3 regions of the Gordonia metallireducens genome follow, and region 3 is predicted to be linked to each of the others. Evidence: predicted binding sites of a transcription regulator. Region 3 holds the regulator's gene; each other region holds the start of a gene.
The links. Region 3 encodes LexA, which represses DNA repair genes until DNA is damaged. Its sites were predicted from a motif close to CGAACANNTGTTCG; they were not measured.

Region 1 (10,780 bases), on a different contig from region 3:
CTCAGGTGCTTCGGTGAGACCCCGACCTCGTAGGCGAGATCGAGCTGGCTGATGGACCGGCGAGACCGCCACTGCTGCAGCAGGGTTCCCACCTCGACGGTCATGGGGTCATCGTAGACAGCTCTCGATCAGTTCGAGTGAGTACGCGATGGTCTGGGCGAGAACGTCTTCGGGCTCGCCGTCGAACTCCTTGCGGGTCGCCGAGACCTTGCCACGATGGTCGAATCCGAACCAGACGGTTCCCGGTGCGGCCTCGTCGGGTTCGGGTCCCGCCTCGCCGGTGACCGCGACGACGATCTCGGCGTCGAAGAGTCGAGCGGTGGTCGCCGCCATGGCGCGTGCGGCGGTCTCGCTGACGACCGGCCCCTCGGGCACCTCGAGCAGACCGAACTTCACGTCCTCGTGGTAAGCGATGACGCCACCGCGGAACCAGTCACCGGCCTGCGGGGCCTTGCTCAACTCGCTCGCCAGGTTGCCGCCGGTCAGCGACTCCGCCACCGCGACGTGCACTCCCTGCTCCACGATCGCGTCGGCCAGACGCGCACAGGTCTCGGAGAAATCGGTCACGTCGGACATCGGTCACTTGCCTCTCGGTCGGTGTGGGGTTCACAGCAGCATCCGGGACGGTATCCGGAACGGGCCCGCCTCAAACCACTCCCTGGTCAGACCACTACCTGGAAGGTAGTAGTGTCCGCGCCCGAATGCGGCCACTGTTGGATTCATGACCCAGACCAACACAGACCGGCCCACCACCGTCCTGATCTCCCCGGCAATGGCAGTGCCGGCGCGTGTCTACCGACGGTTGGCAGAGGCATTGACGGGATACGGCCACGAGGTGCGTGTCGTTCCACGCCGCGGCGTGGAAGAGGGTTCGACGCCGCCGTCACGTACCGCGGACTGGTCCTACGAGGACGAGGCCGCCGACCTCGCCGATGCGATCGCCGCCGCTCGCGCCGAGATCCCGGGCACGCGGGTCGTGGTGGTCGGGCACAGCCTCGGCGCACAACTGGTCGCGATGGTGGCGCAGACGTCCGATCACACGCCCGACGGCATCGTCGCGATCGGTGCGTCGGTGCCGGCGTTCCGGCACTACGGCGCTCGCGGTGTGGCCCTCGGCGCGATCGGCGCGGCCGTCGCCCCGGTGTCGGGCATCGTCGGTCACTGGCCCCGACAGGGTTTCGGCGGGCCGACGCCCCGCACGCTGATGAGGCAGTGGGCGCGGATGGTCCTGACCGGACGGGCGCCGTTCGCGCTCGACCGGTCCATCACCACGCCGGCCCTGGCGATCCGGCTCGACGGCGACGAGATCGTGACCGACGGTGCGGCAGCGGCATTCGATGCCGCCTTCGCACCCGAGTCGATCACCCATTGGCGCTACGACGACGCGCAATGCCCGGAGGGCGGGAACACCACGCACATCGGTTGGGTGCGCACGCCCGACCCCGTCGCGCAGCGGATCACGGAGTGGTGTGACGTGCACACGACGGTCGAGTCGGCGGTCACCGAGTCCGGGACGCGCTGACCGGAACGGTCACGGGATCCAGGTCCCCGACGTGGCCTCGATCCGCTCACGGGTGCGAGCAGCCGTTCCGCGTGCCCACGCCCCGGTCGAGACGAACGCGAGGACGAGGACCGCAGCGCCGCACAGCGCCATGCTGATCCATACCGGGCGGGCGGCCGAGGCGAGCCCGTCGGCGACCGATCCCTCCATCCCGGCAAAGGCCACCGCGCCGAACACCGCGACCCCGAGCGCGGTGCCGACCTGACGGCCCGTCGAGGCCATCGCCGACGCCAGACCCGCTTGCGTGCGGGGCATCCCGGACACCGCCCCGTTCGTGATGGGCGCGTTGAGGAATCCGAAACCGAGCCCGAAGACGAGGTAGGCGGCGCCGACGTAGACGAGGGAGGTGTCGTTGCCGAGGCCGGTGAGCAACAGGGCGCCCGCCACCATCCCGACTCCCCCGATCACCATCGGCGTCCGGGCTCCCCGGTCGCCCACGAGCCGACCGGCGATGGGCGCGCAGACCACGGACGCGGCCGCCATCGGCAAGGTCATCAGTCCGGCGTTCAGCGGCGACATCCCGCGCACCTCCTGCAGGTACAGGGTGTTGAGGAAGAGGAAGCCACCGGTGGCGGCGAAGGCGATGACGGCACACGCCACCGAGCTCGAGAACGGCGCGCTCCGGAAGAAGCGCGGGTCGAGAAGGGGCTCCTCGCGGCGACTCTCGTAGGTGATCATCGCGATGAGCGCGCACGCCGAGACGGCGAAACACGCCAGCACTCCCGGCGACGTCCAACCCTGCGGACGCCCCTCGATGATCGCGAAGGTGAGGGTCGCGAGGAGGGTCAGGATCAGCACCTGCCCGACCGGATCGGCGCGACGTGCGTGCTCGGCTCTCGACTCCGGGACGAAACGCATCGTCAGCCCGAGGGCGAACAGGCAGACCGGGACGTTGAGCCAGAAGATCGCCTCCCACCCGATGCCGGAGACGAGCGCCCCGCCGACCACCGGTCCGAACGCGAGGCTCATGCCGAACGCCGTGCCCCACAAGCCGATCGCCTGGGCGCGTTCACGTGGGTCCACGAAGACGTTGGTGACGATCGACAGCGCGACCGGGTTGAGCATCGCCCCGCCGACGGCCTGCAGCATGCGTGCGCCGATCAGCGCCTCCGGTGTGGGCGCGAGCGAACACAGCACCGACGCGACACCGAAAGTCAGCAAGCCGACCTGGAAGATCCGCTTGCGGCCGAAGCGATCTCCGAGCGAGCCGCCGAAGATCAGCAGGCTCGCGATCACCAGCGCATACGAGTCGAGGACCCACTGCAGTTGCGCCGGCGTCGCGCCGAGGTCCGAACTGATGGACGGCAGAGCGACGTTCACCGCAGAGACGTCGAGACCGACGATGAACAGGCTCAGGCAGCAGGTGGCGAGGATCACGAGGCGGTCCCGCCGGGTCAGAGTGCCGTCGGCCGACCGTGCGCGCAGCGCCGCGCGTGCGGCGTTCACGACTCGGCCGCCGTGCGGAGAAGGTCGAGCAGTTCGGCGAGCTGCCCGAGCTGTACCTCGTCGAGGGCGGCGAACATCTCCGGTGCGGTGGCGGGGTTCGTGGTCACCTCGTCCACCACCCGGCGTCCCGCGTCGGTGATGGTCACGCGTTTACATCGCCCGTCATCGGCGTCGGCCTCCCTGGTCACGAGTCCACGGTCGACGAGGTCGTTGACGATGCCGCTCATCGCCGAGGCGTCCACGCCCATGCGCTCCGCGAGGTCGCGTTGCGTCATCGGTCGTACCGCCACTCGACGGAGCGCGCGGAACCGGCTGAAGGGGATGTCGATGACCTCGCTGATGCGGGTGCGGGATTCCCTGGCCTGGTCGCGCACGAGGCTGTTCATGGTGAACCACACCTCGGTGGCGGTTTGCGAGCGCGGGCCCGTGCCGGCATCGGTTGTAGACATACAACGATTGTAGATTTACAACTGTTCTCTCGGGCAGTCGCCGTAGGCTGGGTTTCAGCATCGTCGAGCGAAAGCTGAGTCGCCATGTCGAAGGTCCTCGTCATCGGACACCGCAACCCCGACACGGACGCGATCGGTTCCGCGATCGGACTCGCTCGTCTCGAACAGGCCCTCGGCGTCGACGCCGAGGCCGTCGCACTCGGCAAGCCCGGTCGCGAGACGACCTTCGCCCTCGACCACTTCGGGCTGACAGCGCCGCGCGTCATCGAGCATGCGAGTCCCCACGACGTGATGCTCGTGGACCACAACGAACGCCAGCAGAGTGTCGCCGACATCGCCGACGTGACTATCCGCAAGGTGATCGACCACCACCGCATCGCGAACTTCGAGACCGCCGCGCCGCTGTACATGCGAGTCGAGCCGGTGGGCTGCACGTGTTCGATCCTGACGCGCATGTATGCCGAGAGCGAGGTCGAGATCCCCGCCGACACCGCCGGGATCATGTTGTCGGCGATCATCTCCGACACCCTCCTGCTGAACTCACCCACGACCACCGACTCCGACCGCATCGCCGCGGAGGAACTCGCGACCATCGCGGGCGTCGACCTCGAGGACTACGGGAACCAATTACTGCGTGCCGGAACGGAACTCGGTGACCAGCCGGCGTCTTCGATCATCGGCCTCGACGCCAAGACCTTCACGATGGGCTCGGTGAGCGTGCGCGTCGCGCAGCTGACCACCGTCGACGCCGACGCCGTCCTCGCCCGCCGCGACGAGTTATTCGAGGCCATGGCCACGGAGAAGGAGACCGCCGGCCACGACCTGTTCCTCCTGCTGATCACCGATGTGATCGCCTGCGACTCCGACCTTCTGGTGGTCGGCGAACCCGTGGACGCCGTCGAACGCGCACTCGGGGTCACGGTTGCCGACGGGCACGCCTTCGGCAAGGGCATCGTGTCGCGGAAGAAGCAGATCGTGCCGCAGTTGACGGAGCAGCTAGCTGGTTGAGTCCGTCCGAGCGCCAGCCCGGACGGATAGCCGCGATACCATGCCACACCGACAATTTCGGGGATCGATTGGGTTTCGATAGTCGTTGCACAGCAACGGAATTGCGAGTACTATCGAACATATATTCGACCAATGTCTCCGGGGGGTGGCAGTCTTGACCGAGATCTCGCAGTCCGGCGCCCCGGTTTCGCGCGCTTATGAACTCGTGCAGGAATTGCACCGGATCACCGCCGAACTGCAGACCGCCGATCTGACGCAGTGCTCCGATTCCGAACTCGTCGACGTCGCTGCCGAAACCGAACGTGCCATCGCGCGACTGAGTTTCGCCGGTGACCGCCAGATCGTCGAAGCCACCGAACGAGACCTCCCCCACAAGACCGGCCACCGCAGCGTCATCCAGTTCATGACTCACCGTTTGCGCGTCGCCGAACCGATCCGACGCCGCAACCAGATGTCCGCCACCGCAACCTTTCCCAGCCACACCGGCGAGCAGCTGCCGCCGCAGCATCCCGCCCTGGCCGAGGCGTTCGCCGGTGGCCGTGTCGGGCCTGCGCACGTGCGAGCGGTCGTCGAGGTGCTCGAGCAGATCCCGCACGCCGTCGACCACGACATCAAAGTCGCCGCCGAACGACAGATGGCCGAGATCGCCGTCGACCACACCCCAGCCGACATCGCTGCCCTCGGTGCGCGGCTACTGGCTCACCTCGATCCTGACGGCGCACTCGCCGACGACACCGACCGCACACGTCGCCGCAACCTGTCGGTCCACCGCCAGCGTGTCGACGGCACCGCCAAGATGATCGCCAACCTGACCCCCGAACTGCTCGCCCGGGTCACGATGCTGCTCGCCGTGTGGGCCAAACCGGGCATGAACAACCCCGACGACCCCGATTCCCCACACGGGTCGATCGAAGACGCCGACCCCGAGGTTGTGGCTGCTGCGGCCGAACGCGATGATCGCACCCCGGCCCAGCTCAACCACGACGCGTTCAATGCACTGCTCAAAGCCGTCTTCGACGACGGACTCCTGGGTAAGAGTCACCGCGGGTTACCGACCCAGCTGATCATCAAAGCCGACCTCACCGACCTCAGACGCGAAGCCGGGTTTGCCACCACCGCGACCGGCACGCTGATCCCCATCCCCGAGCTCATCAACATGGTCGCCGACGCCCAGCCTTGGTTGGCGGTGTTCAAAGGCGCCACCGCGGTCCCGCTGTACTTCGGCCGCGGCAAACGCCTGGCCACCCGTGAACAGCGACTCGTGTCCTTCGCCCGACCCGACGGCGAAAGCTGCTCCACCCCCGGCTGCGACCTCGCCGCCGCACACGTCGAGATGCATCACGCCCAACTCGATTGGGCAGCAGGTGGCCTCACCGACATCACCGACCTCGCCCCGGCGTGCCCGAAACACAACCGCATGGTCAGTAACCAACCCGGCGGCTACACCACCCGCATGGTGCGCGAAGGACCCGACGAAGGCCGCTGCGCCTGGCGGCTCAACGCCGAACCCGGCGCACCCCCGAATCCTGAACGCATCAACCGGCGCCCCGACATACCCCGCCGATTCGCCGAACACCTCCAACAAGTGCGCACCGAAATCCACGGACCCGACACCGAGTCCGGCAATGAAACACGCCTCCACCTGCGTGAGGTCATCGACCTCCGCAACGCCTCCGACGCCGAAGCCACCCTCGCCTCACTACTCCTCGCCGCGGCATACCCGCGTGCGTGACGAGTCCCGAGGGATAGTCACCAGCCCTTCGTGGCTCGTCGACTTCGATACGCTCCTTCGTCGCCACTCAGCCCAACGGCCACGCTCCTCGCACCTCAGGGAGCGAGGACTGCACTCCCGCGTTGGTACTCGGCCAAGCGGCTTGCGCTCCTCGCACATCAGGGAGCGGAGGCGACGCCCTGACCGTGGCGGCCAGCGCCACCGGCGAAACGGGTGGCTCCCGCGACGGTGTCGGAGGCCAACGACTCCATCCCGTGGCGCAGTTCGTTGCTCATCGCGGCGTCGAGGTCCTGGCCGTGTTGCTCGAGAACAGACATCCGGTCCTGGCGCAGGCAGGTTTGCGGGAACTGCGCGATCTGAGTCGCGAGTTCGACGGCGGCGTCGAGCGCGGTCCCCGACGGCACAACGCGATTCGCGAGTCCGATCTGCAACGCCTCGTCGGCCGCGACCGCACGACCGGTGAGGATCAGGTCCATCGCGCGACTCTCCCCGATCAAACGCGGAAGCCGCACCGTCCCACCGTCGATCAGCGGGACGCCCCACCGCCGGCAGAAGACGCCGAACACGGCATCCTCCTCGACGACGCGCATGTCCGCCCAGAGGGCGAGTTCGAGTCCGCCGGCAACGGCGTGACCGGAGATCGCCGCGATCACCGGCTTGGACAGTCGCATCCGGCTCGGGCCCATCGGGCCGTCACCGTCGGCCTCCACCCGATTCGGGGTGCCGTCGGCGATGGCCTTGAGATCGGCTCCGGCGCAGAACGTCCCACCCTTGCCGTAGAGCACCGCCACCGACGCCGACTCGTCGGCCTCGAACCGACGGAACGCATCGGCCAGGGCGTCGGCGGTCGCGCGGTCGACGGCGTTGCGGCGGTCGGGACGATCGATCCCGATGATCCGGACCGGTCCCTGCGACCGTTCGATCACTCCCGACACGCCCATCGCCCCCGATCAGTCGTCGAACACCTACGTGTTGAAGTACTTGGCTTCCGGATGGTGCAGCACGAACGCATCGGTGGACTGCTCCGGATGGAGCTGCAGCTCCTCCGACAGCTGGACACCGATCCGCTCCGGCTCGAGCAGCTCGATCATCTTCGCGCGGTCCTCGAGATCCGGGCAGGCGCCGTAACCGAAGGAGAAACGCGCACCACGGTATTCGAGGTCGAAGAATCCCTGGGCATGCTCGGGATCCTCGCTGTCCATCGACCGGTCGCCGAACTTCAGCTCGCTGCGCACACGCTGATGCCAGTACTCGGCGAGTGCCTCGGTCAGCTGCACACCGATGCCGTGCACCTCGAGGTAGTCGCGGTAGGCGTCCTCGGCGAACAGCTTGTTCGCGAAGTCGGCGATCGGCTGTCCCATCGTGACGAGCTGGAACGGCATGACGTCGACCCGGCCGGCGGCCTTCGCTGCCTCACGCGACTGGATGAAGTCGGCGATGCACAGGAACCTCGAGCGCTGCTGGCGCGGGAACGAGAAGCTGAACCGCACCGGCGCATCGGGATCCGGCTCGGTGAGCACGTGGACGGTGTCACCCTCGCTGACCGCCGGATAGTAGCCGTAGACCACCGCGGCGTGCTGCAGGATGTTCTCGGTCGCGAGCCGATCGATCCAGTAGCGCAGCCGCGGCCGGCCCTCGGACTCCACGAGCTCCTCGTACGACGGGCCGTCGCCGCCACGGGCGCCACGCAGGCCCCACTGGCCGAGGAACAGCGCACGCTCGTCGAGCAGCTGCAGGTAATCGGCGATCGGCACACCCTTGACGATGCGCGAACCCCAGAACGGTGGGGTCGGGATCTCGTTGTCGGCGGCCACATCCGAACGCGCCGGCACCTCGACGGGCTCCTCGGCGGCCTTGCGCTTCGCGGCGATGCGCTTGGACCGCTCGTGGCGTGCCTTGCGCTCGGCCGTCTTGGCCGCCTCGGCCTTGGCCTCGTCGCTGTCCGGGTCGGGTCCGCCGCCGCGCTTGCGGGCCATGATGTCGTCCATCAGTCGCAGTCCCTCGAAAGCGTCACGCGCATAGTGCACGTGGCCCTCGTAGACCTCCGACAGGTCGTTCTCGACGTACGAACGCGTCAGCGCCGCACCGCCGAGCAGGACCGGGTACTCCTCGGCGAGACCACGCGTGTTGATCTCCTCGAGGTTCTCCTTCATGACGACGGTCGACTTCACGAGCAGACCGGACATGCCGATGACGTCGGCCTTCTTGTCGGCGGCGACGTCGAGGATGGTCGTGATCGGCTGCTTGATGCCGATGTTGACGACCTCGTATCCGTTGTTGGACAGGATGATGTCGACGAGGTTCTTGCCGATGTCGTGCACGTCGCCCTTGACGGTCGCCAGCACGATACGGCCCTTACCGTCCTCGCCGGTCGCCTCCATGTGCGGTTCGAGGTGCGCCACAGCGGCCTTCATGACCTCGGCGGACTGCAGCACGAACGGCAGCTGCATCTGGCCCGAACCGAAGAGCTCGCCGACGGTCTTCATGCCCGACAGCAGGGTGTCGTTGATGATCGACAGCGGCGGGACCTGCGTCATCGCCTCGTCGAGATCGTCGGTCAGACCGTTGCGCTCACCGTCGACGATGCGTCGTTCCAACCGTTCGAACAGTGGCAGCTTGGCCAGTTCCTGGGCGCGCGACTCGCGAGCCGAGGCGGCCGAGACACCCTCGAACAGCTGCATCAACTTCTGCAGCGGGTCGTAACCCTCACTCCGGCGGTCGTAGACCAGGTCCAGCGCGACCTGCCGATGCTCCTCCGGGATGCGCGCCATCGGCAGGATCTTCGACGCGTGCACGATCGCGGTGTCGAGACCGGCCTGTACGCACTCGTGCAGGAACACCGAGTTCAGCACCTGCCGGGCGGCCGGGTTCAGGCCGAACGAGATGTTCGAGATGCCGAGCGTGAAGTGCACATCGGGATGCGACTCGTGCAGCCGGCGGATGGCCTCGATCGTCTCGATGCCGTCGCGGCGGACCTCCTCCTGACCCGTCGAGATCGGGAAGGTCAGGGTGTCGAGGATGATGTCCTCTTCGGCGAGACCCCAGTTGCCGGTGATGTCGTCGATCAGACGCTCGGCGACCCGGACCTTCCAGTCCGCAGTACGCGCCTGCCCCTCCTCGTCGATGGTCAGGGCGACAACGGCCGCACCGTGTTCGACGACGAGACGCATGATCTTGTTGAACCGCGAGTCCGGCCCGTCGCCGTCCTCGTAGTTCACCGAGTTGACCGCGCACCGACCGCCGAGCGCCTCGAGACCCGCGCGGATGACCTCCGGCTCGGTCGAGTCGAGCATGATCGGCAGCGTCGACGACGTCGCGAAGCGGCTCGCGAGCGCAGTCATGTCTGCGGCGCCGTCACGACCGACGTAGTCGACGTTCAGGTCGAGCATGTGCGCACCGTCGCGGGTCTGGTCCTTGGCGATGTCGAGGCACCTCTGGTAGTCCTCGGCGATCATCGCCTCACGGAATGCCTTGGAGCCGTTGGTGTTCGTGCGCTCACCGATGACCAGGAAGCTCGCATCCTGATCGAAGGGCACCGCGGTGTAGAGCGACGACGTCTCCGGCTCGTGCTGGGGCGCGCGCGTCGCGGGGGTGACCTGCGCGACGGCCTCGGCGACCTGGCGGATGTGCTCCGGCGTGGTACCGCAGCAACCGCCGACGAAGGAGAGCCCGAACTCGCCGACGAACTGGGCCATCGACTCGGCCAGTTCCTCCGGCGTCAGCGGGTACTCGGCACCCTTCGCGCCGAGAACGGGCAGACCGGCGTTCGGCATGACCGACACCGGGATGCGCGCATGCTTCGACAGGTAGCGCAGGTGCTCGCTCATCTCCGCCGGGCCGGTGGCGCAGTTCAGGCCGATGAGGTCGACACCCAGCGGCTCGATGGCGGCCAGCGCAGCACCGATCTCCGAACCGAGCAGCATCGTGCCGGTCGTCTCGACCGTGACGTGGCTGATGATCGGGATGCGGCGGCCCACCTGGTCCATGGCGCGCTGTGCCGCGATGACCGCAGCCTTCACCTGCAGCAGGTCCTGCGAGGTCTCGATGAGCACCGCGTCGGCGCCGCCCTCGAGCATGCCGATGACGCATTCCTGGTAGGCGTCGCGGATCGCGGCGAACGTCGTGTGTCCGAGGCTGGGCAGCTTGGTGCCGGGACCCATCGAGCCGAGGACGTACCGGTCGGTGCCGTCGGCGGACGGACCCATCTCATCGGCCACACCGCGTGCGATCGCGGTGCCCTTGTAGGCCAGCTCACGGATGCGGTCGGCGATGTCGTAGTCGCCGAGGTTCGACAGGTTGCAGCCGAAGGTGTTGGTCTCGACGGCGTCGGCGCCGGCCTCGAAGTAGGCACGATGGATGCCCTCGAGGACGTCGGGGCGGGTGTCGTTGAGGATCTCGTTGCAGCCCTCGAGCTGGTTGAAGTCGTCGAGGGTCAGGTCCGCGGCCTGGAGCATCGTGCCCATCGCCCCGTCGCCGATCAGGACGCGTCGCGACATCGACGACATGAAGGTCGTGTCGAAGTCGCTCGGTCGATGGCCGGAGTTTTCGAAGGACATGGTTGACAGCGTAGTTCGCCCTCTCTAG
Region 2 (10,780 bases), on a different contig from region 3:
CACCGTCGCGACCGCGGTCAACGAGACGTCGCCGAAACCGCACGAGCCGATCTCCACCTGCTGCGCGTCGTTGAACGGGTACACGCCGGGCCGGATCTCGGTCAGGACGTTCGCCTGCCCGGCGTCGAGCAGGCCGACCGTCGGGGTCGAGCCGCCGCTGCGTACGCGCGGTTCGATTCCGTTGGCGCGCAAGCCGTCGGCCGCCGTCGCCAGTGCGGCCAGCTCCTGGGCGGCGGCGTCGCGTCGGGTGTCCCCGAGGCCATAGGAGTGGCCCGGGAAGGTGAACACGCCGATCACGTCGAGTCCTTCTGCGACGCCCGCGGCGCCGACCGAACCGGCCAGTTCGGGGGTGACGCCGGTGCGGTGCTGACCGGAGTCGACCTCGACGAGCACCTGTATCGGCGCCGAACCCACCGCCGAGGCGAGATGCCGTGCGCCGGCGAGGGAATCGATCCCCAGTCGCAGGGTGACCCGTTCGGCGAGGGCGCGCAGCCGTGTTGCCTGACCGGCGGTCGGCCACAACGGATACGCGATGAAGATGTCGGTGCACCCGGTGATCTCCGCGGCGTCGGCGAAGGCCTCGGCCTCGCCGATGGTCGCCACGGTCAGTCCGACCGCGCCGTGCTCGATCTGCAGGCGGGCGATCTCGGCGCACTTGTGGGTCTTGGCGTGCGGTCGGACGTCGACCCCGAAGCTCCGGGCTGCTCCGGCGAGGGTGGCGAGGTTGCGGTCCAGGCGGTCGACGTCGACCTCGAGGTACGGGGTGTCGATCACGCGTCGCGCCCACCCGAACGGCGGGCACGCCCCATCGCTGCCGCCGACTCACCGAACAGCAGATACTCCTGATGCAGGATGCGGGTGGTCAGGCCGGGGGTGAAGCGGTGCCCGATCTCGGCGATCGTCCCGACGACCGAGCTGACCCGCTTGGGCCGGTCGACGATCGCGTGCAACACGCGAGCGGCGGCCTTGTCCACATCCCAGGTGCCGGGCTGGTTGTCGTAGGCCTCGGTGGGCGAGATCATCCGCGTCTTCACCAGCGGCAGACGCACATTGGAGAACGTGACGTGGTCGGAGACGGTCTCGGTGCCGGTGACGTCGCTGAACGCCTCCAGCGCCGCCTTCGACGCCGCGTACGCACCGAAGCGCGGCCCGCGGGACTGCACCGCGATCGAGGTCACGTTGACCACATGCCCCGACCTCCGGGCCACCATGTGCGGCAGGAGCCCGAGGATGAGGTTGACCGCGCCGAAGTAGTTGACCGCCATGACCCGGTGGTAGTCGTGCGAGCGCTGCACCGAGTTCACCGTGGCGCGCCGGATGGACCGGCCGGCGTTGTTGACCAGCACGTCCACGTGACCGTGCTCGGCGAGCACCGACTTGACCAGCGCGTTGACCGACTCCTCGTCGGTGATGTCGCACTGGTACGCCACCGCCCGGCCCGGCGGGATGCCCTTCTTGCTGGTCGTCGAGTTCAATTCGTCTGCGGCGGAATCGAGTTCCTCGGCCGACCGGGCCACGATCATCACATTGGCGCCGCGGGCGACGCACATCCGGGCGGTGGCCTTGCCGATACCGCTCGACCCGCCGGTGATCAGGATGTTCTTGCCCACCAGCGGACCCCGGGGATCGCGGCGCCGGTTGCGGGACCGGTCGAGGTGGGTAGACCAGTACTGCCACAGGCCCGGTGCGTACTCGGTGAAGTCCGGAACGCTGATCCCGTGCTCGTGGAGGACGGCGAGGGTGGCGTCGGAGGAGAAGTCCACCGGCAGCGACACCGCGTCGAGCACCGCCGACGGGATACCCTGTTGGGCGGCAAGGAGATTGCGGCCGATGCGAGCGGGTCCCATGGCCGACAGTGCCAGCGCGGGCTCGACCACCGAGTGCGGGATGACGTCGAAACCGCGAGGCGCGCCGAACGCCGGGGCGAGGGCGTTGTACATCTCGGTGGTGGTCAGCGAACGCCGGTCGCCGAGGTGGAACACCAGCCCGCTGCGTTCGGGGTCCACGGCGATGAGTGCGACCATCGCGGCGGCGACGAAGTCGACGGGCACCATGTTGAGTTTGCCGAGGTCGGGCATCGGCAACCGCAGCCTCGACGGCAGGTGGCCGAGCGCGGCGAGGTGGCCGAAGAAGTAGTAGGGACCGTCGATCTTGTCCATCTCGCCGGTTCGCGAGTCGCCGACCACGATCGAGGGCCGGTAGACCCGCCACCGCAGGCCCTCGCGTTCGCGGACGACCCGCTCCGCCTCGAACTTGGTCCGGTGGTACGCCGTCGGAAAGCCCTGGCCGACCTCGAAATCGGTTTCGGTGAACCGGCCGCGGTGATCGCCGGCGACGGCGACCGAGGACACGTGGTGGAACAGGGCGTCGTGGGCGATGGCGAAGTCGGCGACGCGAGAGGTGCCGATGACGTTGGCCGCGCGCTGTGACTCGGCGTCGGCGGCCATGTCGTAGATCGCGGCGAGGTGGACCACGTGGTCGAATTCCGGCAGGTCATGCGCGTCGAGGCCGAGGCCCGGGCTGGTCAGGTCCCCGACGACCGGGGTCACCCGGCCGGTGGCACCGAGCTCGTCGAGCAGGGCGTCGAACGCCGATCGGGAGGATTCGCGCACCAGGGCGTGGATGGTCGCGCCAGGGTCGACGGTCAGAAGTCGATCGATGACGCGTCGGCCGATGAATCCGCTGCCTCCGGTGATGAAGTAGCTGGTCATGTAGGGATCCCATCATGTGAGCGGGCGTGAGGCCCGCTTGATGTCCTCGTCCCCCCGGATGGGAGATGGAATCTGTCTGGTACTCAGAGTTGCACTTACCTGGCCTGAGCGCAATGACTTCCGGGTGTGGAATCGAGATGTTCATTCGAAAATATGTTCGATAGACTGTTCGGGTGGGCTGGGATCAGGGACCACCGACATGGTCGGAGATGGAGCGGGTGCTCTCCGGTCGCGCGCCCGACGGCGGGCGTCCGGGCACCGCCTTCGGTCCCGACGACAGCGACCACGCGATGTTCCCGGGCGACGGCGGCGACAGCCCGGCCTGGTCGCGCAAACGCGGCGCCTACCAGGCGGAGGACATCGCGCGTGGCTCGTCGTCGGTGGCCTATGCCGAGCTCCACGCCCACAGCTCGTACAGCTTCCTCGACGGCGCGTCGATGCCGGAGGAACTGGTAGAGGAGGCCGAACGCCTCGGACTCCAGGCGCTGGCCGTCACCGATCACGACGGCTTCTACGGCATCGTCCGGTTCGCGGAGGCCGCCCGCGAGTTCGCGATGCCGACGGTCTTCGGTGCCGAGCTGTCGCTGGAACCCGACATCGCCCGGACCGGTCTCAACGATCCGCCGGGAGAGCATCTGCTGGTCCTCGCCCGCGACGGAGAGGGTTACCGGCGGTTGTCGCGGACCATCGCCGAGGCGCACATGGTGGCGGGTGAGAAGGGGTTGCTGCGCTACGACCGCGACGCCCTGGCCGGTGCGGGCGACGGGCACTGGCTGGTCCTCACCGGTTGCCGGAAGGGCGCGGTCCGGCGTGCGCTGGACCGCGGCGGCGTCCCGGCCGCGGAGATCGCGCTGCGGGAGATGATCGAGACCTACGGCCACGGCAACGTCGTCCTCGAACTCACCGCCCAGGGCATGCCCGACGACGACGAACGCAATGGTGTGCTCGCCGGTCTCGCCGCCCGCGTCGGAGTGCCGACGGTTGCGACCACGGGTGCGCACTTCGCCGCACCCCGACGCCGCCGGCTGGCGATGGCGATGGCGGCGGTACGGGCACGCACCGACATCGAGACCATCGCCGGATGGATGCCGGGTGTCGCCGGCGCACACCTGCGCAGCGGTGACGAGATGGCCCGGCTGATGCCCGCGCACCTCGACGCGATCGACAACGCGGTCGGCATCGCCGCCGACTGCGCCTTCGAGCTCGGTCTGATCGCACCGGAGTTGCCGCCGTTCGACGTGCCGGAGGGTTACACCGAGGCCAGCTGGCTGCGCGAACTCACCATGACCCGCGCCCGGCGTCGATACGGCACACCCGTCGAACATCCGCAGGCCTACCGGCAGATCGAACACGAACTCGCCATCATCGAAACCCTCACGTTCCCCGGCTATTTCCTCGTCGTCGCCGACATCGTCGACTTCTGCAAGGCCAACGACATCCTGTGTCAGGGCCGGGGGAGTGCCGCCAACTCGGCGGTCTGTTACGCGTTGGGGATCACCAACGTCGACCCGGTCGCCAACAAGCTGCTGTTCGAGCGGTTCCTCGCCCCAGAGCGCGACGGGCCACCCGACATCGACATCGACATCGAGTCCGACCGTCGTGAGGAGGCCATCCAGTACGTCTACCGCCGGTATGGCCGGGATCGCAGCGCCCAGGTGGCCAACGTCATCACCTATCGCGGCCGCTCGGCGATCCGGGACATGGCGCGGGCGCTGGGGTATGCACCCGGGCAGCAGGACGCCTGGGCCAAGTCCCCGGACACCGCGCCTTCCGACGTGACCGATCTGGCCGGTGAGATCCTGGGCATGCCACGGCATCTGGGCATCCACTCCGGGGGCATGGTGATCTGTGACCGGCCCATCGCCGACGTCTGCCCCACGGAGTGGGCACGGATGGAGAACCGCAGCGTGCTGCAGTGGGACAAGGACGACTGCGCGGCCATCGGGCTGGTCAAGTTCGACATGCTCGGTCTCGGGATGCTCTCGGCGCTGCACTACGCGATCGATCTGGTCGCCGAGCACAAGGGCATCGAGGTCGATCTCGCCACCCTCGACCTCGCCGAACCGGCGGTCTACGAGATGCTGTGCCGCGCCGACTCGGTCGGCGTGTTCCAGGTGGAGTCCCGCGCCCAGATGGCGACCCTGCCGCGGCTGAAACCGCGTTGTTTCTACGACCTGGTCGTCGAGGTGGCGCTGATCCGTCCCGGTCCCATCCAGGGTGGTTCGGTGCATCCCTTCATCAAGCGACGCAACGGAGACGAGCCGGTCACCGTCGAACACCCGTCGATGCACAAGGCCCTCGAGCGGACGCTGGGGGTGCCGCTGTTCCAGGAACAGTTGATGCAGCTGGCCGTCGACGTCGCGGGCTTCGACGCCTCCGAGGCCGACCAGCTGCGTCGGGCGATGGGCTCCAAACGGTCGCCGGAGAAGATGGAACGCCTGCGCAAACGCTTCTATGCCGGGATGGAAGAGCTCCACGGCATCACCGGGGACGCCGCCGACCGTATCTTCGAGAAGATGGCCGCCTTCGCCAACTTCGGCTTCCCGGAGAGCCATTCGCAGAGTTTCGCCTCGCTGGTCTTCTACTCGTCGTGGTTCAAGCTGCATCACCCGGCCGCGTTCTGCGCGGCGCTGCTACGGGCTCAGCCGATGGGTTTCTACTCGCCGCAGACGCTGGTCGCCGACGCCCGCCGGCACGGGGTGGCGGTCCATCGCCCCGACATCAACGCCTCCCTCGCGCACGCAACCCTGGAGAACGAGGGCCTCGACGTGCGTCTGGGGCTCGACGAGGTGCGCGGGGTCGGGGAGGAGGTGGCCCAGCGGATCGTCGACCGGCGCGCCGACGGACCGTACACCGACATCACCGACGTCTCCCGCCGGGCAGCGTTGAGCGCCAAGGAACTCGAGGGTCTCGCCGGGGCAGGGGCCTTCGACGGTTTCGGTCTCAGCAGGCGCCAGGCGCTCTGGGAGGCCGGGGCGGCCGCGACCGTTCGCGACGACCAGCTGGAACTCCGCTCGTCGGGTGCCACGCCGACGCTGCCCGGGCTGTCCGACATCGAACTGGCGGCCACCGACGCCTGGGCCACCGGCATCACCCCGAAGTCGTATCCGACGCAATTCCTGCGCCCTCGGCTCGACGCGATGGGGGTGGTGGCCGCGGACCGGTTGCTGTCGGTGCCCGACGGCGCGCGCGTACTGATCGGCGGGGCGGTGACACACCGCCAACGACCTGCGACGGCGTCAGGGGTGACCTTCATCAACCTCGAGGACGAGACCGGGATGGTCAACGTGGTGTGTTCCGTCGGCCTGTGGGCGCGGTACCGTGTACTGGCACAGACCGCACCGGCGTTGCTGGTGCGCGGTCGGGTACAGAATGCTGAAGGCGCCGTGACCGTTGTCGCAGATCGTTTGCAGCGCATGGATCTTCGGGTGGGAACCAGATCCAGGGACTGGCAGTGACCCGTCGGGGTCTGCCGGAGTGACAAACTACGAATCGGGGAAATCGATGTCGCAGCAGGTCGTGGTGACCGTCAAGCCGAAGAGCAGCAAGGGTCCGCTGGTGGAGGCCGGACCCGACGGAGCCCTCACCATCTACGTTCGCGAACCCGCCACCGAGGGTCGTGCCAACAAGGCGGTCGCCGAGCTGCTCGCCTCACATCTCGGCGTACCCAAGAGCAAGGTCGCGCTCATCGGCGGGGCCACCGCCCGCACCAAGCGGTACCGCGTCGACTAGACGGCGCCGACGAAGCCGTTCTGCCGCCACGCCTCGTAGACGACGATGCTCGCCGCGTTGGCGAGGTTGTGGGATCGACGGCCGGCGAGCATCGGGATGCGCACCCGGTCGGTGACCTCGGGTTCGGCGAGCACTTCGTCGGGCAGACCGGTGGGTTCCGGACCGAACAGCAGCACGTCGCCGGGCCGGTAGTCGACGTCGGTGTGGTAGCGCTCCGCGTGTGCGGTGAACGCGAACACCCGCTCGGGCTTCAGTGTGGTCCACGCCGTCACCAGGTTGGGATGCACGGTCACGGTGGCCATCTCGTGATAGTCCAACCCCGCCCGCTTGACCTGGGCGTCGGACATCGAGAACCCCAACGGTTCGATGAGGTGCAGTTCGCACCCGGTGTTGGCGGCCAGCCGGATCGCGTTTCCGGTGTTCGGCGGGATGCAGGGTTGATAGAACATGATCCGGAACATGATGTGCTCAGCGTAGTCGCCGGGCTCGGCGCCGATGACAGCGCGCGGAACTCCGCTACAGGTCGAAGCCGGTGTTCGCCCCGCACAGCACGATGCACAGCGTCGAATCCGGTTCCGGGCGAACCGCTCCGGTGGTCACCGCGGCGACGGCGGCGGCGGTGCCGTGTTCGACGAGGATGCGGTGAGAGTCCCACAGCATCCGCCGTGCGTCGATGAGCTGGGCGTCGGTCACCAGCACGCTGTCGACGTCGGGGCGCTGCGCGGCGGTCTCCCAGCAGATGTCGCCGACGCGGGTGGCGCCGAGGGAATCGGCGGCGACGCTCTCGAGTTCGACCGGGACCGGTGATCCCGCCGCCCGTGCCTGGTGGAGACAGGACGCCCCGAGGGGTTCGACACCCACGAGGCGGTCACCGGGACGCAGGGTCGCCGCGAGACCGGCCAGCAGGCCGCCACCGCCGACGCAGACCACGGTGGTAAGCGGATCGGGGACGTCCTCGGTCATCTCGAGACCGATCGTGCCCGCGCCCGCGACGATGTCGGGCAGATCGTATGCGTGCAGTGGGAGCGCACCGGTGGTTGCGGCGAGTTCGCCTGCGGCGTCGGCGGCGTCCTGATAGCGCAGTCCGACGAGATGGACCTGCGCGCCCAGGGTGCGCAACGTCTGGACCTTGACCTCGGGTGCGGTCTCGGGGATCACGACCGTGCACGGCACGCCGGCGATCCGTGCGGCCCACGCCGCGCCGATCGCCGCGTTGCCTCCGGATGCGACGAGAACGCCGGCGTCGGTCAGCGCTCCCCGGGCGCGTGCATGCAGCGTCGCCGACAGGCTGCCCCGCACCTTGAAACAGCCGCCGAGCTGGAGGTATTCGAGTTTGAACACGACGTCCCGGGGGCCGTCGACGGTCTCGATGACAGTGCGCAGTGTCGGTGTCCGTCGCAGGAGAGGGGAGATGGTTGCCGCAGCGAGGTCGACGTCGGCCCGTGTTGCTCTCACGGCTCTGACAGTAGTGGCTCACATCGCAGTCGTCGTGGATGGAAGAATGTCGGGCGTGACCGCGATACGACTGGACGGCAAGACCACGCGCGACGAGATCTTCGCAGATCTCACCGAACGGGTGAACACACTGCGCGAGGCGGGCATCACCCCCGGTCTGGGCACAGTGCTCGTCGGCGACGACCCGGGCTCGCATTCCTATGTGAAGGGCAAGCACTCGGACTGCGCCCGCATCGGGGTCGCCTCCATCCGCAAGGATCTGCTGGCCGACGCCACCACCGAGCAGCTCAACGCGGCGATCGACGAACTGAACGCCGACCCGGCCTGCACCGGGTACATCGTGCAGCTGCCACTGCCCAAGCACCTCGACGAGAACGCGGCGCTCGAGCGGATCGATCCGCTCAAGGACGCCGACGGACTGCACCCGATCAACCTCGGTCGCCTGGTCCTGGGCAAGGAGTCGACACTCCCGTGCACGCCGCGCGGCGTCATCCATCTCCTCCGTCGCTACGACATCCCGATCGCCGGTGCCCGCGTCACCGTCGTGGGGCGCGGCGTCACCATCGGCCGGCCGATCGGCCTGCTGCTGACACGGCGTAGCGAGAACGCCACCGTCACCCTCTGCCACACCGGCACCGCCGATCTCCGGTCCGAGGTCGAGCGCGCCGACATCGTCGTCGCGGCCGCCGGCGTGCCGCATCTGATCACCAAGGACATGGTGAAGCCGGGTGCCGCGGTCATCGACGTGGGCGTCAGCCGGACCGACGCCGGCCTGGTCGGCGACGTCCATCCCGACGTGTGGGAGGTCGCCGGACACGTCTCGCCGAACCCCGGCGGGGTCGGACCCCTCACGCGCGCCTTCCTGCTCGTCAACGTCGTCGAACGGGCCGAGCAGCAACTCGCCGCCCAGCAGGCCGCCACCGAAGCCGTCGCCGGCGTTGAGGGCGGCGGCACGGCGTGAGTCCGGACGAGCCGCGGGTCGGTCCGGCCGGGGCGGATCTGCCCTCGTCGGATCCGAATCGGTTGCGTCCGCCGGCCCCTGGTGACGGACATCACGACACCGCACCCGGGCCCGAGCCGGTGCAGGGGGTGCGCGCGGTTCTCGTCCAGATCCCGTACCTGCTGGTCATGCTGGGTGTCCTGGCAGCAGCGCTGCTCGTGATGTTCGATCGCTGGCGCCGAGGATCCTTCGTGTTCGGCACGGCGCTTCTCGTCGGAGCACTGCTCCGTGCGTTCATCCCGGCGTCCCAGGCGGGATTACTGCAGGTCAGAGGGAAATTGTTTGACGTCTCCGTGATGGCGACGGTCGGCGGTGTGATGCTCTGGCTCGCCACGTCGATCGACTCTTTGGGCACGGATTGATTACAATAGATACCTGAGCGTGACCTTCAGACCGAGTGGTCGCGCCTGACCAGGCAATTCTCTCTGCCGAGCACTGAGTACGACGCTGGGGCAGACGCACCGACCGCTGGAGTACGTATCACTGCAACACCGACCGATGACCATGTGAATGAAGTGACGTCGATGGGCGTGTCGGCAGGTGCCGGCATGATCCACTACGTCCTGCTGACGCGTGACGATCTCGGCCGCAGCGTGGTGGATTCCCGCGTCATCGACGTCGACCCCACCGACGGTCTCGACGGCGCGGGTCGCGTCAACGCCGGCATCGACGTCATGCTCGGCGCCGCCCGCGAGGCCGACGCCCGGGTGGGCCCGATCGGCGTGGCCGCCCGTACCGCCGCCCAACGGCGCCATCTGCGATCGCGGGGGAGCGGCCCCCGACGCCAGATCCGTCTGGTCGCCGAGGACGAGGCCGTGGTCGCCTGCCTCGCCGACACCGGCGAGATCGATCGTTTCTCCACCGCCGTCGTTGTCGACTGCGGCGACACCGGTATGTCGATCTACACCGTTGATCCGAGCAGTCGCCGGATCACCGGGCTCGAACGCTCGACGGTCCTCAGCGGACGCCGCCTCGACCGGGCCATCGCCGCGAACCTCACCGCCGACAACCCATCGCTGGGAGAGGCCGCCCGCACGCGCGCCGGACGCAGCGAACTGCTCAGCGCCTGCCGGACTGCGAAAGAAGAGATCGCCTACGGACATTCGGGCGCCGGATCAGACGGCCCCTCGGTGGCACTCCCCGGTGGTGCGGGACGGGTCGCGCTGACCGAGTCCCATGTGGCGAACGCGGTGGCACCGATGGTCCGCGAGGCACGCGAGGTGTTCGACCGGTACGTCGCCGAGGCGTCCGCCCGTGGCGTCATCCCGGAGGCGGTGGTCTTCGTCGGCGGTCTGGCCAATCTGCCCGCGGTCCGCGACATGGCCCGCGGCCACGACCTCGACACGGTGTGCCCGTCGACCCCGGAGTTGGTCGCGGCGACCGGAGCGGCTCTTCTGGCCGGCGAAACCTATTCGGGCACAACCCGGCTCGCCTTCATCGGTGGGCAGCGGCAGCGCGAGTGGTTATCGGCCACGCCGCTTGCGGCCGCGGGCGCGATCATCGCCGCGGTCCTGATCACCTTCTACGCGGTCAGCTCGTCGTTCGCCGACCGCGAGGTCCCCGAGCCGTCGTCGACGGTCGGTAGCGTCCCCGCCGTCGCCACGTCGAGCGAGAAGAGTTCGACGCCGGTGCCGACGACCCAGGCCCCGGTGACGCAGGTTCCGGATCAGCCGGTCGAGCAGACCCATGAGCAGCCCGTCCAGCCGGTGCAGCCGGAGGAGCCGCCGGCGTGGAACGAACAGCCGGGCTGGGCCACCACCGAGTTGCCGCCGACCGAGCCGTCGACCGGGACGACCAGCACGCGCACGCTGTCGCCGTTCCCGTGGCCGACGCTGCCGTTCGTGCCGGGCTCGACGCCGCCCCCGATCCCGCCGACCCTGCT
Region 3 (10,780 bases):
GATGAGCGCGCCGATGAAGCTGGCTCCGACGGCGAGCGACACGATGCCCGCGACGAAACCGGGTGCGATGCCGGGACGGTCGGCGATGGCGAAGGCGATGTACCCGGCGAGGACGGGGACGGCGAGTCCCATCACCCCCGACCCGATCGCGAAACTCACCGCACCGAGGTACTGGAGGAGACCCCCGGAGGGGAGATCCCAGAGGCTGTTGTTGAGGGCGATGAAGGCGGCGTCGTCGAGGGAACCACCGGCGTCCAGGGTGCTGTTGGCGATCTCGTAGCCCGCCAGCAGGAAGCCCAGGGCGATGAGCAGACCGCCTGCGGCGACGAACGGGATCATGTAGCTGACGCCGGTCATGAGTGCCTGGCGGGTGCGCGCGGCCAGTCCGACACCCGACGAGGACCCGGCCGCGGCGGTGTCGGTGCCACCGTCGTCGGTCACCCGCGCCGCATCCGGATTCTGTCCGGCGGCAACGGCTTCGGCGATCATCGTGTCGGGCTCGTTGATGGCGCGTTTGACGCCCGAGGCGATCACCGGCTTGCCGTGGAAGCGGCCCTTGCCCTTGACCCCGATGTCGGTCGCGAAGATGACGGCGTCGGCGGACGCGATCACCTCGGGATCGAACGGGGTGGTGGCCGAGGAGCCCTGGGTCTCCACCGCGAAGTCGACGCCGGCGCGTTCGGCGGCGTACTTCAGTGCGTCCGCGGCCATGTAGGTGTGCGCGATCCCGGTGGGGCAGGCGGTGATCGCGAGGATGCGCGGCCGGTTCTCGGTGGGCTTCTCTGCGGGCGTCGCGGCGTCGGCCGTGGTCTCGGCAGTCGCCGGGGGAGTGGCCTTCTTCTTGGCGTCGGGGTCGACGGCGTCGGTGACCAGTTCGATGACGCGGTCGTCGGTCTCGGCCTCGCGGAGGGCTGCGACGAAGTCGGGGCGGACGAGCGAGCGCGCCAGTGAACTCAGCAGTTTCATGTGCGCGGCCGCACCGCCCTCGGGGGCGGCGATGAGGAAGACGAGATCGGCCGGGCCGTCGGGTGCGCCGAAGTCGACCTTGCGGGACAGGCGAGCCATGGCGAGGCTCGCCGACGTCACCGACGCGGTGCGTGCGTGCGGGATCGCGATGCCACCGGGAAGTCCGGTGGCGGACTTGGCCTCCCGTTCGAGTGCGGCGCGGGCCAGGTCGGCGGGATCGGTGGTCCGTCCGGCAGCGGCCAGAGCATCGGCGAGGGTGGTGATGACGGCGGCGGGGTCGGCGCCGGCGTCGACGTCGAGACTCACCGTCTGCGCGGTGATGATCTGCTCGGTCATGAGATGTCCTTCGGCAATGGAGGGTTGGTGTGGTGCGGGTTCTGCTGGGGGCGTGGGATCGGGGTCATCTCATCGGCCGGCCCCGGAGAGTTCCGTGACCGTGACCCCGGACAGGTCGAGGTGGGCGGGGGTGGGGGCGGCGGTGCCGGCCAGCGCGGCGGCTGCCGAACCGTAGGCAACAGCGGACCGCAGGCATTCCGGAGCGGAAGCACCGCGTGTCCGGGCGATGAGGAAGCCGGCCAGGGACGAGTCACCCGCACCGACCGTGCTGCGCGGGACGATCGGTGGTGGGGTCGCACACCAGGTGCCCGCGGCGGTGGCGAGGACGGCACCCCGTGCTCCCAGCGTTGCCAGGACGCTGCCGCCGATCTGCTCGACGAGGTCCTGTGACGCGGTCACGACCGGCCGGAGATCGTTGCGGGACAGGGAATCACGGAGCTCGGCGGCATCGGCGCCGGTGAGCTCGGCCAATTCGTCCTCGTTGGGTTTGATCAGGTCGACGCGTCCGGCTGCGGCGGCGCGCAACGGTGCTCCCGAGGTGTCCACGGCCACCCGGCATCCGGCGGTGACCAACGCGTCGGCCACTGTCCGGTACCAGTCCTCCGGCACGCCGGGCGGAAGCGATCCGCACAGCGTGACCCAGTCCGCACCGTTCGCGTGGGTCCGTATCAGAGCGGACAGCGACTCGAGCTGAGCTGCCGTCAGGGTCACGCCCGGCGCGTTGATCTTGGTGGTGGTGCCGTCGGATTCGGCGATGGTGACGTTGGAACGGACCTCGCCGTCGACGGGGACGGCGTCGTAGGGGAGCCCGAGGTCGTCGAGCGCGGCGAGCAGGGGGTCGCCGGCGCGAGCGGGCAGCAGGGCCCGGGTCAGGAGTCCGGCGGCGGCGACGGTGCGGGCGACGTTGACGCCCTTGCCGCCCGGTTCGGCGCGGACGATGCCGGCCCGCTGGACCTCGCCGCGTCGCAGCGGGGTGGCGAGTTCGAGGGTCCGGTCGACGCTCGGATTGGCGGTGACGGTGAGGATCACGCGATCACGACCTCGACGCCGCGGGCCGACAATGCGGCGGAGAACTCCGGATCGATGCCGGAATCGGTGATGAGGACATCGATGTCGTCGATGCCGGCGAAACCGGACAGCTCCTCGCGCTCCATCTTCGAACTGTCGGCGAGGACGACGACGCGTCGGGCCGCGGCGACCATCGCCGACTTCACGGCCGCCTCGTCGGGGTCGGGGGTGGACAGTCCGTGCGCCTCGCTCAGCCCGTTGGTGCCGATGAACGCGGTCGTCACGCGGAGGCGTCCCAGGGCGGCGACCGTCTCGGCGCCGACCGTCGCCTGGGTGAGCCCGCGGACGCGACCGCCGAGGGCGTGGAGACCGTCGGCGTGGTGGCCCGCGAGCAGCCCGGCGATCGGGAGGCTGTTGGTGACCACCGTGAGGTCGCGGTCGCGCGGCATGGCCTCGGCGGCCCGGAAGGTGGTGGTACCGGCGTCGAAGAGGACCGACCCGCCGTCGGGCGGGAGGAAGCGGAGAGCGGCACGGCCGATCGCGGCCTTCTCCTCGGTCTGCTCCGTCTCACGCTCGTCGATGCCGAGTTCACCGATCACTCGCAGGACCTCGGGGCGGACGGCGCCGCCATGGACGCGCTGCAGGTGCCCGGCGCGTTCGAGGACCGCGAGGTCGCGGCGGACCGTCTCACTCGTCACGTCGAACTTCGCGGCGAGCTCGGCGACCGAGGCGCGTCCTGCGACGCGCACTTCCTCGGCGATGGCCTGCTGTCTCTCCTCGGCGTACACACCGGCTCCGTTCTGATCGTTCCCGTGGCTCGTGTCCGAAGGCCCTGATTGACTTCGTCAATGTGGGAACATGTTGCTTTGCGTGTTGTAGTAACTGTGTTTACGCCTGTTTGTGTTGACAAGTCAAGAAGAATTTGTAACCGTGGTCACATGACGCAGAATCTGACGGGGACGCCGGTCGTCGGTGGTGTGGCTCTCGGGCCCGCGCTCTGGCCGGGACGCCGACCCGACCACTCCGCGGAGGCGCTGAGCGCGGGCGTCGAGATCGCCGAGGACCAGCGCGCCGCGGAGGCCGAACGGTTCACCGCCGCCGCGGCTGCGGTCGCCGCGCGTCTGCGTGAGCGTGCATCCCAGAACACCGGTGTCGCCGCCGAGGTCCTCACCGCCACCGCCGGACTCGCGGAGGATCGCGGGTGGATCGGTGCCGCCTCGGGACTCATCGCCAAGGGGGCCTCGGCCCCGTCGGCAGCGGTCGCCGCCACCGAACAGTTCGCCGCCGTGTTCACCAAGCTCGGTGGACTCATGGCCGAGCGCGTCACCGATCTCAACGACGTCCGCGACCGCATCCTCGCCGAGCTGTTGGGCCTGCCCGAGCCCGGAGTGCCCACGCCGGATGTGCCGTCGGTCCTGCTCGCCGACGACCTGGCGCCCGCCGACACCGCGGGGCTCGATCCCGCCACCACCATCGCGCTCGTCACCCGCCTCGGCGGGCCCACCAGCCACACCGCGATCATCGCCCGGCAGCTCGGCATCCCGTGCATCGTCGCGGTCCCCGGCCTGGACGAGATCGATTCGGGCACGGTGATACTCGTGGACGGGACAACCGGTGAGGTCGTCGTGGAACCCGATGACGCCGCAGCGCGCGCCCGCGTCGACGAGCACACCCGTCAGGCGGCTCTGGTCGCGGGCTGGTCGGGTCCGGGACGCACCGCCGACGGTGTCGAGGTGGCGATCCTGGCCAACGTCGCCGACGGGTCGTCGGCCCGCGCGGCCACCGACCATGCGGTGGAGGGTGTCGGACTGTTCCGCACCGAACTGGCCTTCCTCGAACGCGCCGACGAACCGACGGTGGAGGAGCAGGCGGACATCTACCGCGAGGTCCTCGACGCATTCGGCGGCCGCAAGGTCGTCATCCGCACCCTCGACGCCGGCTCGGACAAGCCGCTGCGCTTCGTGAACCAGCCCGAGGAGGCCAATCCGGCTCTCGGTGTTCGCGGCGACCGGATCGCCCTGGCGCACCCCGAGATCCGCGCCCACCAACTCGACGCCATCGCGCGCGCCGCCGAGGGCTCCGAGACGAGCCCCTGGGTCATGGCGCCGATGATCGCCTCACCGGCCGAGGCGGCGGCCTTCGCCGCGCAGGTGCGCGAACGGGGACTGACCGCCGGGGTCATGATCGAGGTCCCCGCCGCCGCGATCCTCGCGCCGGCGATCCTGTCCGAGGTCGATTTCGTCTCGATCGGCACCAATGACCTCACGCAGTACACGATGGCCGCCGACCGGATGTCGGCCGACCTCGCATCCCTGACCGATCCGTGGCAGCCGGCCGTCCTGCACCTCATCGCGACGGTCGCGCGGGCCGGACGGGATCAGGGGAAACCGGTGGGCGTGTGCGGCGAGGCGGCGGCGGACCCGATCCTCGCCTGTGTGCTCGTCGGACTCGGGGTGACCTCGTTGTCGAGTGCTCCGGTGGCGGCCGCTGCGGTCGGTGCCCGGCTCGCCGGCGTCACGCGAGCAACCTGCGAAAACGCAGCGGCAGCCGCGCTCGCCACCACCGATCCGGCTGCGGCTCGCGCGGCTGCCGCCGCGGTCCTCGAGAGCTGAGGGGTCAGATTCGCCGCATCACGGTGACGACCTTGCCGAGGATGACGGCCTCGTCGCCCGGGATCGGGTCGAACAGCTCGTTGTGCGGCATCAGCCAGACGTGACCCTTCTGGCGTTTGAAGGTCTTGACCGTGGCCTCGCCGTCGATCATCGCGGCGACGATGTCACCGTTGTCGGCCACGTTCTGCTGGCGGACGACCACCCAGTCGCCGTCGCAGATCGCAGCGTCGATCATCGACTCGCCGACGACCTTCAGCAGGAACAGCGAACCCTCGCCGACGAGCTCGCGGGGGAGCGGGAACACGTCCTCGACGGCTTCTTCTGCGAGTATCGGACCACCTGCGGCGATCCGGCCGAGCACCGGCACGAAGGTGGGCTCGGGCAGCGCGCCACCGGTCGGTGACGTGGGCGTCGGCGGCTCGCTCGGCGCGATGTTGACCGCCCGCGGACGATTGGCGTCGCGTTTGAGCAGGCCCTTGCGTTCGAGTGTCCGCAGCTGATGGGCGACGGAGGAGGTCGAGGTGAGACCCACCTCGTCACCGATCTCACGGATGCTCGGCGGGTAACCGCGTTCGCGCACGGATTTGCGGATCACCTCGAGTACTCCGCGCTGCCGCGGCGTCAGCGAGGCCTCGGCCGCCGCTATGTCTGCCGGGGTGACGGGCTCGTCGGCGCCCCGCGCTCCGGTGCGCTTACCGCCGTCATCGCTCATGATCGGGCTTCCTCTCGATTTCCGAACGTGCTGGTAGATCGCTTGTCTGCCGACGACCCTAGCCCAGAATGCCGACCGCATCAAACATTTGTTCGACGTGTCGCGAGACAATTGTCGGAGTGCCGTGCTACAAATTCGAACATCAGTTCATCGAACAGGTGATCGACACTCGAACAGTTCGAACGCCGACGACGCAGTCGGACGCACGGACAGAGTTCGACCGGAAACACGGAGGGCACCATGCGCACCGCCACTCTCATCGACCCCGTCCGCTCCACCGATCCGGTCCGCGGTGACATCCTGGAACGTCCGCGCCCGATGCGCCGCGGCGACGGCCGCCGTCCCGCCGACGGCCGCCCGGTGCCCGAGTCGGTGGTTCGGGTCCGTCGGGTCGCCTCCACCCAGTGCGCCTCGCCGGTCGGCCTGCGCGGTCGTGGACCCGTCGTCCCGGCCCAGCATCCCGCGCAGCCCGCCCCCTCGGCGGTCATCCGCCGGCGCCGGCGCACGGCGACGGCAATCCTGGCCGGCGTCGGACTCGCCCTGGCGGTGTGGGTCATCGCGGTCGTCGGGCAGAACTACGCCGCAACGGTCACGCCTTCCTCGGTCGGCACCGAGGTCGTCCACGTGCGCTCGGGCGACTCGCTGAGCACCATCGCATCACGCGTCGCCCCGGAGATGCCCCGCGAGGCGGTCGTCGACGAGATCATCCAGCTGAACGACCTCCCGTCCAGCGGCCTTCGCGTCGGCCAGCCCCTCCTCGCCCCCCGGTATCACTGAGCGCGGGCGGTATCCTCGATGTCACAGGGACCGGCCGACTACCGGCCTGGCATGCGGCCCGGCTGCATCAGAGTGTCCCGTGACCTGCGTGAGGATACGATGCGCTGCCCCTTCTGCAAGAACGACGACACCAAGGTCATCGACTCGCGTGTCGCTGATGAGGGGCAGGCCATCCGGCGTCGCCGCTCCTGCGTGGAGTGTGGGCGACGCTTCTCGACCGTGGAGAGCGCAGTGCTCGCGGTGGTCAAACGCAACGGGGTCACCGAACCGTTCAGTCGCGAGAAGGTGATGCGGGGCGTCCGGCGCGCATGCCAGGGACGCCACGTCGCCGAGGACGCGCTGGCACAGCTCGCCCAGCAGGTCGAGGACACGGTACGTGCCAGCGGATCGGCCGAGATCCCCAGCAACGAGGTCGGACTCGCGATTCTCAAGCCGCTGCGCGACCTCGACGAGGTTGCCTACCTGCGCTTCGCGTCGGTGTATCGCTCGTTCGACTCCGTCGAGGACTTCCAGCGCGAGATCGACGACCTGCGTTCGGCGTCGTCCGATTCCGGAAAGGCCTCAGCCGAGTCGGTCAAGAGTTCGTAGGACCCGCTTCTCCGACACCGGGTACGCGGTACCGAGTCGCTCGGCGAACAATCCCACCCGCAGCTCCTCGACGAGCCACTGCGCCTCGTCGTTGACGACCGCCTTCCGGTGCTCGGGCACCTGCGTCAGTCGCTGGGCCCACCGCTCGGTCACCCGGTCGACGACGGCCACTCCGGCCTGGTCCCGGGCCGCGGAGGCCGGCAGTGCCGTCAACCGGGCTTCGGCCGCCGCGAGATAGCGCGGCACGTTCTCCAGATGTCGTCGCGCGGTGGCGGCGATGAAGCCGTCGAAGACGAGATTGTCGAGCTGTTCGGCGACGTCGTCGGCTGCGAGTGAACCGGCATGACGGTCGATCGCGGCGCGTACCGGCGCCACCCACCCGAGGGATTCGACAGCGAGAGAGAAATACTCCGGCGCCGATTCGGAGATCCGCGGCCGCAGTTTCTCCGTGAGCGCGCGGAACGCCTCGGGTGAGCGCACCGCGGACAGCGTGCCGGCGTCGAGGCCCGCGACGACATCGCGGATGGCGCGGCGTGTGCAGTCGGCCAGCAGCGCATCGAGATCCGGGTAGGGACTCTGACTCAACGCGAGTCGGCCCGCCGCCCCGAGTGAACCGGCGACCCGTCGGTGCAGCGGCGGGATCGCGAGGTCGAGCAGTGCGACGATCCCTCTCTCCGCCAACCGATCACGGGTCTGCTCCGAGGCTGCGTCGATCACGACCACCCCGCGGGTTCGCCCGGCATCGTCGGTGATCGCGTCGATTGTCGGGTAGCGGGTGAGGCGCTGTCCGGCGATGTCGACGGTCCGCTGGGCGGCGAGCGTGCCGATGCCCTCGTCGGTCCAGGTGCGGTACAGGGTGCGCTTCACCGTCTTCGTCGCGGCGGGGGTGCCCGCACGCTGGAGTTCGGCGATGGAATCGGCACGCGCGGTGATCTTTCCGGCGTCGTCGACCACCGCGAAGTGCATCCTGAGGTGGGCCGGAACCCGGTCGACGTCGAAATCGGCTGCGGTGACCGTCATCTGCGTGATCGTGGTGAGCTCGCGTGCGAGCCCGACCGTGAGCGGTTCGCTCCGGGGTGTGAGGCGCGCCAGGGCCAGCTCGGCGAAACGCTGTGCCGGGGACATCGACTTGCGCAGCTGCTTGGGCAGCGACTTCACCAGTGCGGTGGCCAGTTCCGTCCGCATGCCGGGCACCGACCAGTCGAAACCCGCCGAGCGCACATGGGGGAGCAGAGCGCGCGGGATGATCACGGTGACACCGTCATCGGGTGCGCCGGGTTCGAACCGGTAGCGGAGTTCGAATCGTGTGTCGCCCTGTTGCCAGGCACCCGGGTAGTCGGTGGGCGCGGCCTCGGTGCTCGCCGCGACGTCCTCGGGCTTCAGATCGAGCAGAGCCGCGTCAGAACGTCGGGCCTTCTTCCACCACGTGTCGAAGTGCCGTGCGGAGGTGACCTCGGGGCCGACGCGCTTGTCGTAGAACTCGAAGAGCTGATCCTCGGTGATCACCAACCCGCGCGTGCGCATGCGGTTCTCGACGTCGGAGGCCGCTTCGAGCAGGGCGCGGTTGCGTTCGAAGAACGGGTGCTGGGTACGCCAGTCGCCCTCGACGAGGGCATGGCGGATGAACAGTTCGCGGGAGACGACCGGGTCGATGGGGCCGTAGTCGACGCGACGTTGCGCGACGAGTGTGACGCCGTACAGCGTGACCCGTTCGTAGGCCATCGCGGCACCGCGCTTCGACGACCAGTGCGGCTCGCTGTACGTGCGTTTGACCAGATCGCCGGCCAGCTTCTCCGCCCACAACGGATCGATGCCGGCGACCGTGTGCGCGAACAGGCGAGAGGTTTCGAGGACCTCGGCGGCCATGATGAACGACGGCGGCTTCTTGGCGAGCGGGGACGCCGGGAAGATCATCAGGGTCGTGTTGCGGGCCCCGGTGAACTCGCGGCCCTCGGTGTTGCGCGCGGCGATGTTGGACAGCAGACCCGAGAGGATGGCGCGGTGGACCGCGTCGGCGTCGACCTCGGGGAGGTCGGAACCGGCCGGACTCACCGGCCAGTCGAGGTCCTTGACGATCTCGGTGAGCTGGCGATGCAGGTCGCGCCATTCCCGGATGCGCAGGAAGTGCAGGAACTCCCGTTCGCACATCCGCCGGAACTTGCTGCTGGACAACTCCTTCCGCTGCTCCTCGAGGTAGCGCCACAGCTCGACGTAGGCCAGGAAGTCCGACTGCGGCACGACGAAGCGACGGTGGGAGGCGTCGGCGGCCTCGCGATGCTCGGCCGGACGTTCGCGGGGATCGGGCAGCGACATCGCGGAGGCGATGACCAACAGGTGGTCGAGACAGCCGAGTTCGCGGCCGGCGATGAGCATCCGGGCGATCCGCGGATCGACGGGGATACGGGACATCGAGCGGCCGACGGGGGTGAGGCGCGGCGGACCGCCCTCACGGCTCACCGTGATCGCACCGAGCTCGGCCAGCACGCCCATGCCGTCGCGGATGGCGCGGTCGTCAGGCGGCTGCACGAACGGGAAGTCCGCGATCTCACCGAGTTTCAGCGAGGTCATCTGGAGGATGACGGCGGCGAGGTTGGTGCGCAGGATCTCCGGATCGGTGAACGCGGGCCGGGCGTCGAAGTCGTTCTCGCTGTAGAGCCGAATACACACGCCGGGGGCGACGCGACCGCATCGGCCGGCGCGCTGGCGGGCGCTGGCCTGCGAAACGGGTTCGATGGGAAGCCGGTTGACCTTGGTGCGGGTCGAGTACCGGCTGATGCGGGCCGTGCCGGTGTCGATGACGTAGCGGATCCCGGGCACCGTGACCGAGGTCTCGGCGACGTTGGTGGCCAACACGATCCGGCGACCGTTGGACGGGGCGAAGACCTTCTGCTGGTCGGCGATCGACAGCCGCGCGAACAGCGGGACGATCTCCGCGCCGCCGTTCCGGCCGGATCCGGTCCGACGCTTCAAGGCATCCGCGGTCTCGCGGATGTCGCGCTCGGTGGGGAGGAACACCAGGATGTCGCCGCGGCCACCGGCCCACAGTTCGTCGATCGCGGCGTCGATGCCCTGGATCTGGTCGAGGTCGGCGTGCTCGCCGCCACCGGTGTCGTCACCGCTGTCCGGGCGTTCCTGCAGACTCAGCGGCCGGTAACGGATCTCGACGGGGTAGGTACGACCCGACACCTCAATCACCGGGACCGATGTCTCCGGAGTGCTGAAATGCCGTGCGAAACGGGCGGGTTCGATCGTCGCCGAGGTGATGATCACCTTCAGGTCCGGTCGCTGCGGCAGCAGCCGTCGCAGATAGCCGAGGATGAAATCGATGTTGAGGCTGCGCTCGTGGGCCTCGTCGATGATGAGGGTGTCGTAGCGCCGCAGCATCGGGTCGGTGGCGATCTCGCGGAGCAGGATGCCGTCGGTCATCACGCGGATCAGGGTGTCGGCGCCCGAGCGGTCGGTGAACCGGACCGAATAGCCGACCGCGTCACCGAGTTCGGTGTCGGTCTCGTCGGCGATGCGCTTGGCCACCGAGCTCGCGGCGATACGTCGCGGCTGGGTGTGGCCGATCGTGCCGCGGATACCGCGGCCGAGTTCGAGGCAGATCTTCGGCAGCTGCGTGGTCTTGCCGGACCCGGTCTCGCCGGCGACCACCACGACCTGGTGGTCCCGGATCGCGTCGGCGATCTCCTCGCGGGCAGCCGAGACGGGGAGTTCGTCGGGGAAGCGCAGCACCGGCACGGTGGCCCGTCGACGGTCGAGGCGGCCCCGGGCCTTCTCG

Region 1: LQD00_RS00365 (HNH endonuclease signature motif containing protein) is a predicted target of LexA. The motif match lies at 4,579-4,592, and genes of this name have one in related genera.
Region 2: LQD00_RS15485 (error-prone DNA polymerase) is a predicted target of LexA. The motif match lies at 2,858-2,871, and genes of this name have one in related genera.

What each region holds. Positions count from the first base shown of each region.
Region 1 covers NZ_JAJQJP010000002.1:45,732-56,511, reverse strand. Annotated here, with positions in the region: gene LQD00_RS00395 (helix-turn-helix transcriptional regulator) at 1-104, opposite strand, end outside; gene LQD00_RS00390 (CinA family protein) at 109-576, opposite strand; gene LQD00_RS00385 (alpha/beta fold hydrolase) at 722-1,522, shown strand; gene LQD00_RS00380 (MFS transporter) at 1,532-3,007, opposite strand; gene LQD00_RS00375 (MarR family winged helix-turn-helix transcriptional regulator) at 3,004-3,456, opposite strand; gene LQD00_RS00370 (manganese-dependent inorganic pyrophosphatase) at 3,541-4,464, shown strand; gene LQD00_RS00365 (HNH endonuclease signature motif containing protein) at 4,619-6,196, shown strand; gene LQD00_RS00360 (crotonase/enoyl-CoA hydratase family protein) at 6,355-7,137, opposite strand; gene metH (methionine synthase) at 7,162-10,752, opposite strand.
Region 2 covers NZ_JAJQJP010000037.1:29,152-39,931, forward strand. Annotated here, with positions in the region: gene LQD00_RS15475 (alanine racemase) at 1-774, opposite strand, end outside; gene LQD00_RS15480 (SDR family oxidoreductase) at 771-2,711, opposite strand; gene LQD00_RS15485 (error-prone DNA polymerase) at 2,885-6,169, shown strand; gene LQD00_RS15490 (DUF167 domain-containing protein) at 6,216-6,443, shown strand; gene LQD00_RS15495 (tRNA (cytidine(34)-2'-O)-methyltransferase) at 6,440-6,904, opposite strand; gene LQD00_RS15500 (serine/threonine dehydratase) at 6,960-7,898, opposite strand; gene LQD00_RS15505 (bifunctional methylenetetrahydrofolate dehydrogenase/methenyltetrahydrofolate cyclohydrolase) at 7,954-8,859, shown strand; gene LQD00_RS15510 (DUF3017 domain-containing protein) at 8,979-9,260, shown strand; gene LQD00_RS15515 (Hsp70 family protein) at 9,423-10,780, shown strand, end outside.
Region 3 covers NZ_JAJQJP010000057.1:194,163-204,942, reverse strand. Annotated here, with positions in the region: gene LQD00_RS22300 (PTS fructose transporter subunit IIABC) at 1-1,302, opposite strand, end outside; gene pfkB (1-phosphofructokinase) at 1,372-2,331, opposite strand; gene LQD00_RS22290 (DeoR/GlpR family DNA-binding transcription regulator) at 2,328-3,098, opposite strand; gene LQD00_RS22285 (putative PEP-binding protein) at 3,249-4,922, shown strand; gene lexA (transcriptional repressor LexA) at 4,927-5,634, opposite strand; gene LQD00_RS22275 (LysM peptidoglycan-binding domain-containing protein) at 5,875-6,411, shown strand; gene nrdR (transcriptional regulator NrdR) at 6,511-6,999, shown strand; gene hrpA (ATP-dependent RNA helicase HrpA) at 6,973-10,780, opposite strand, start outside.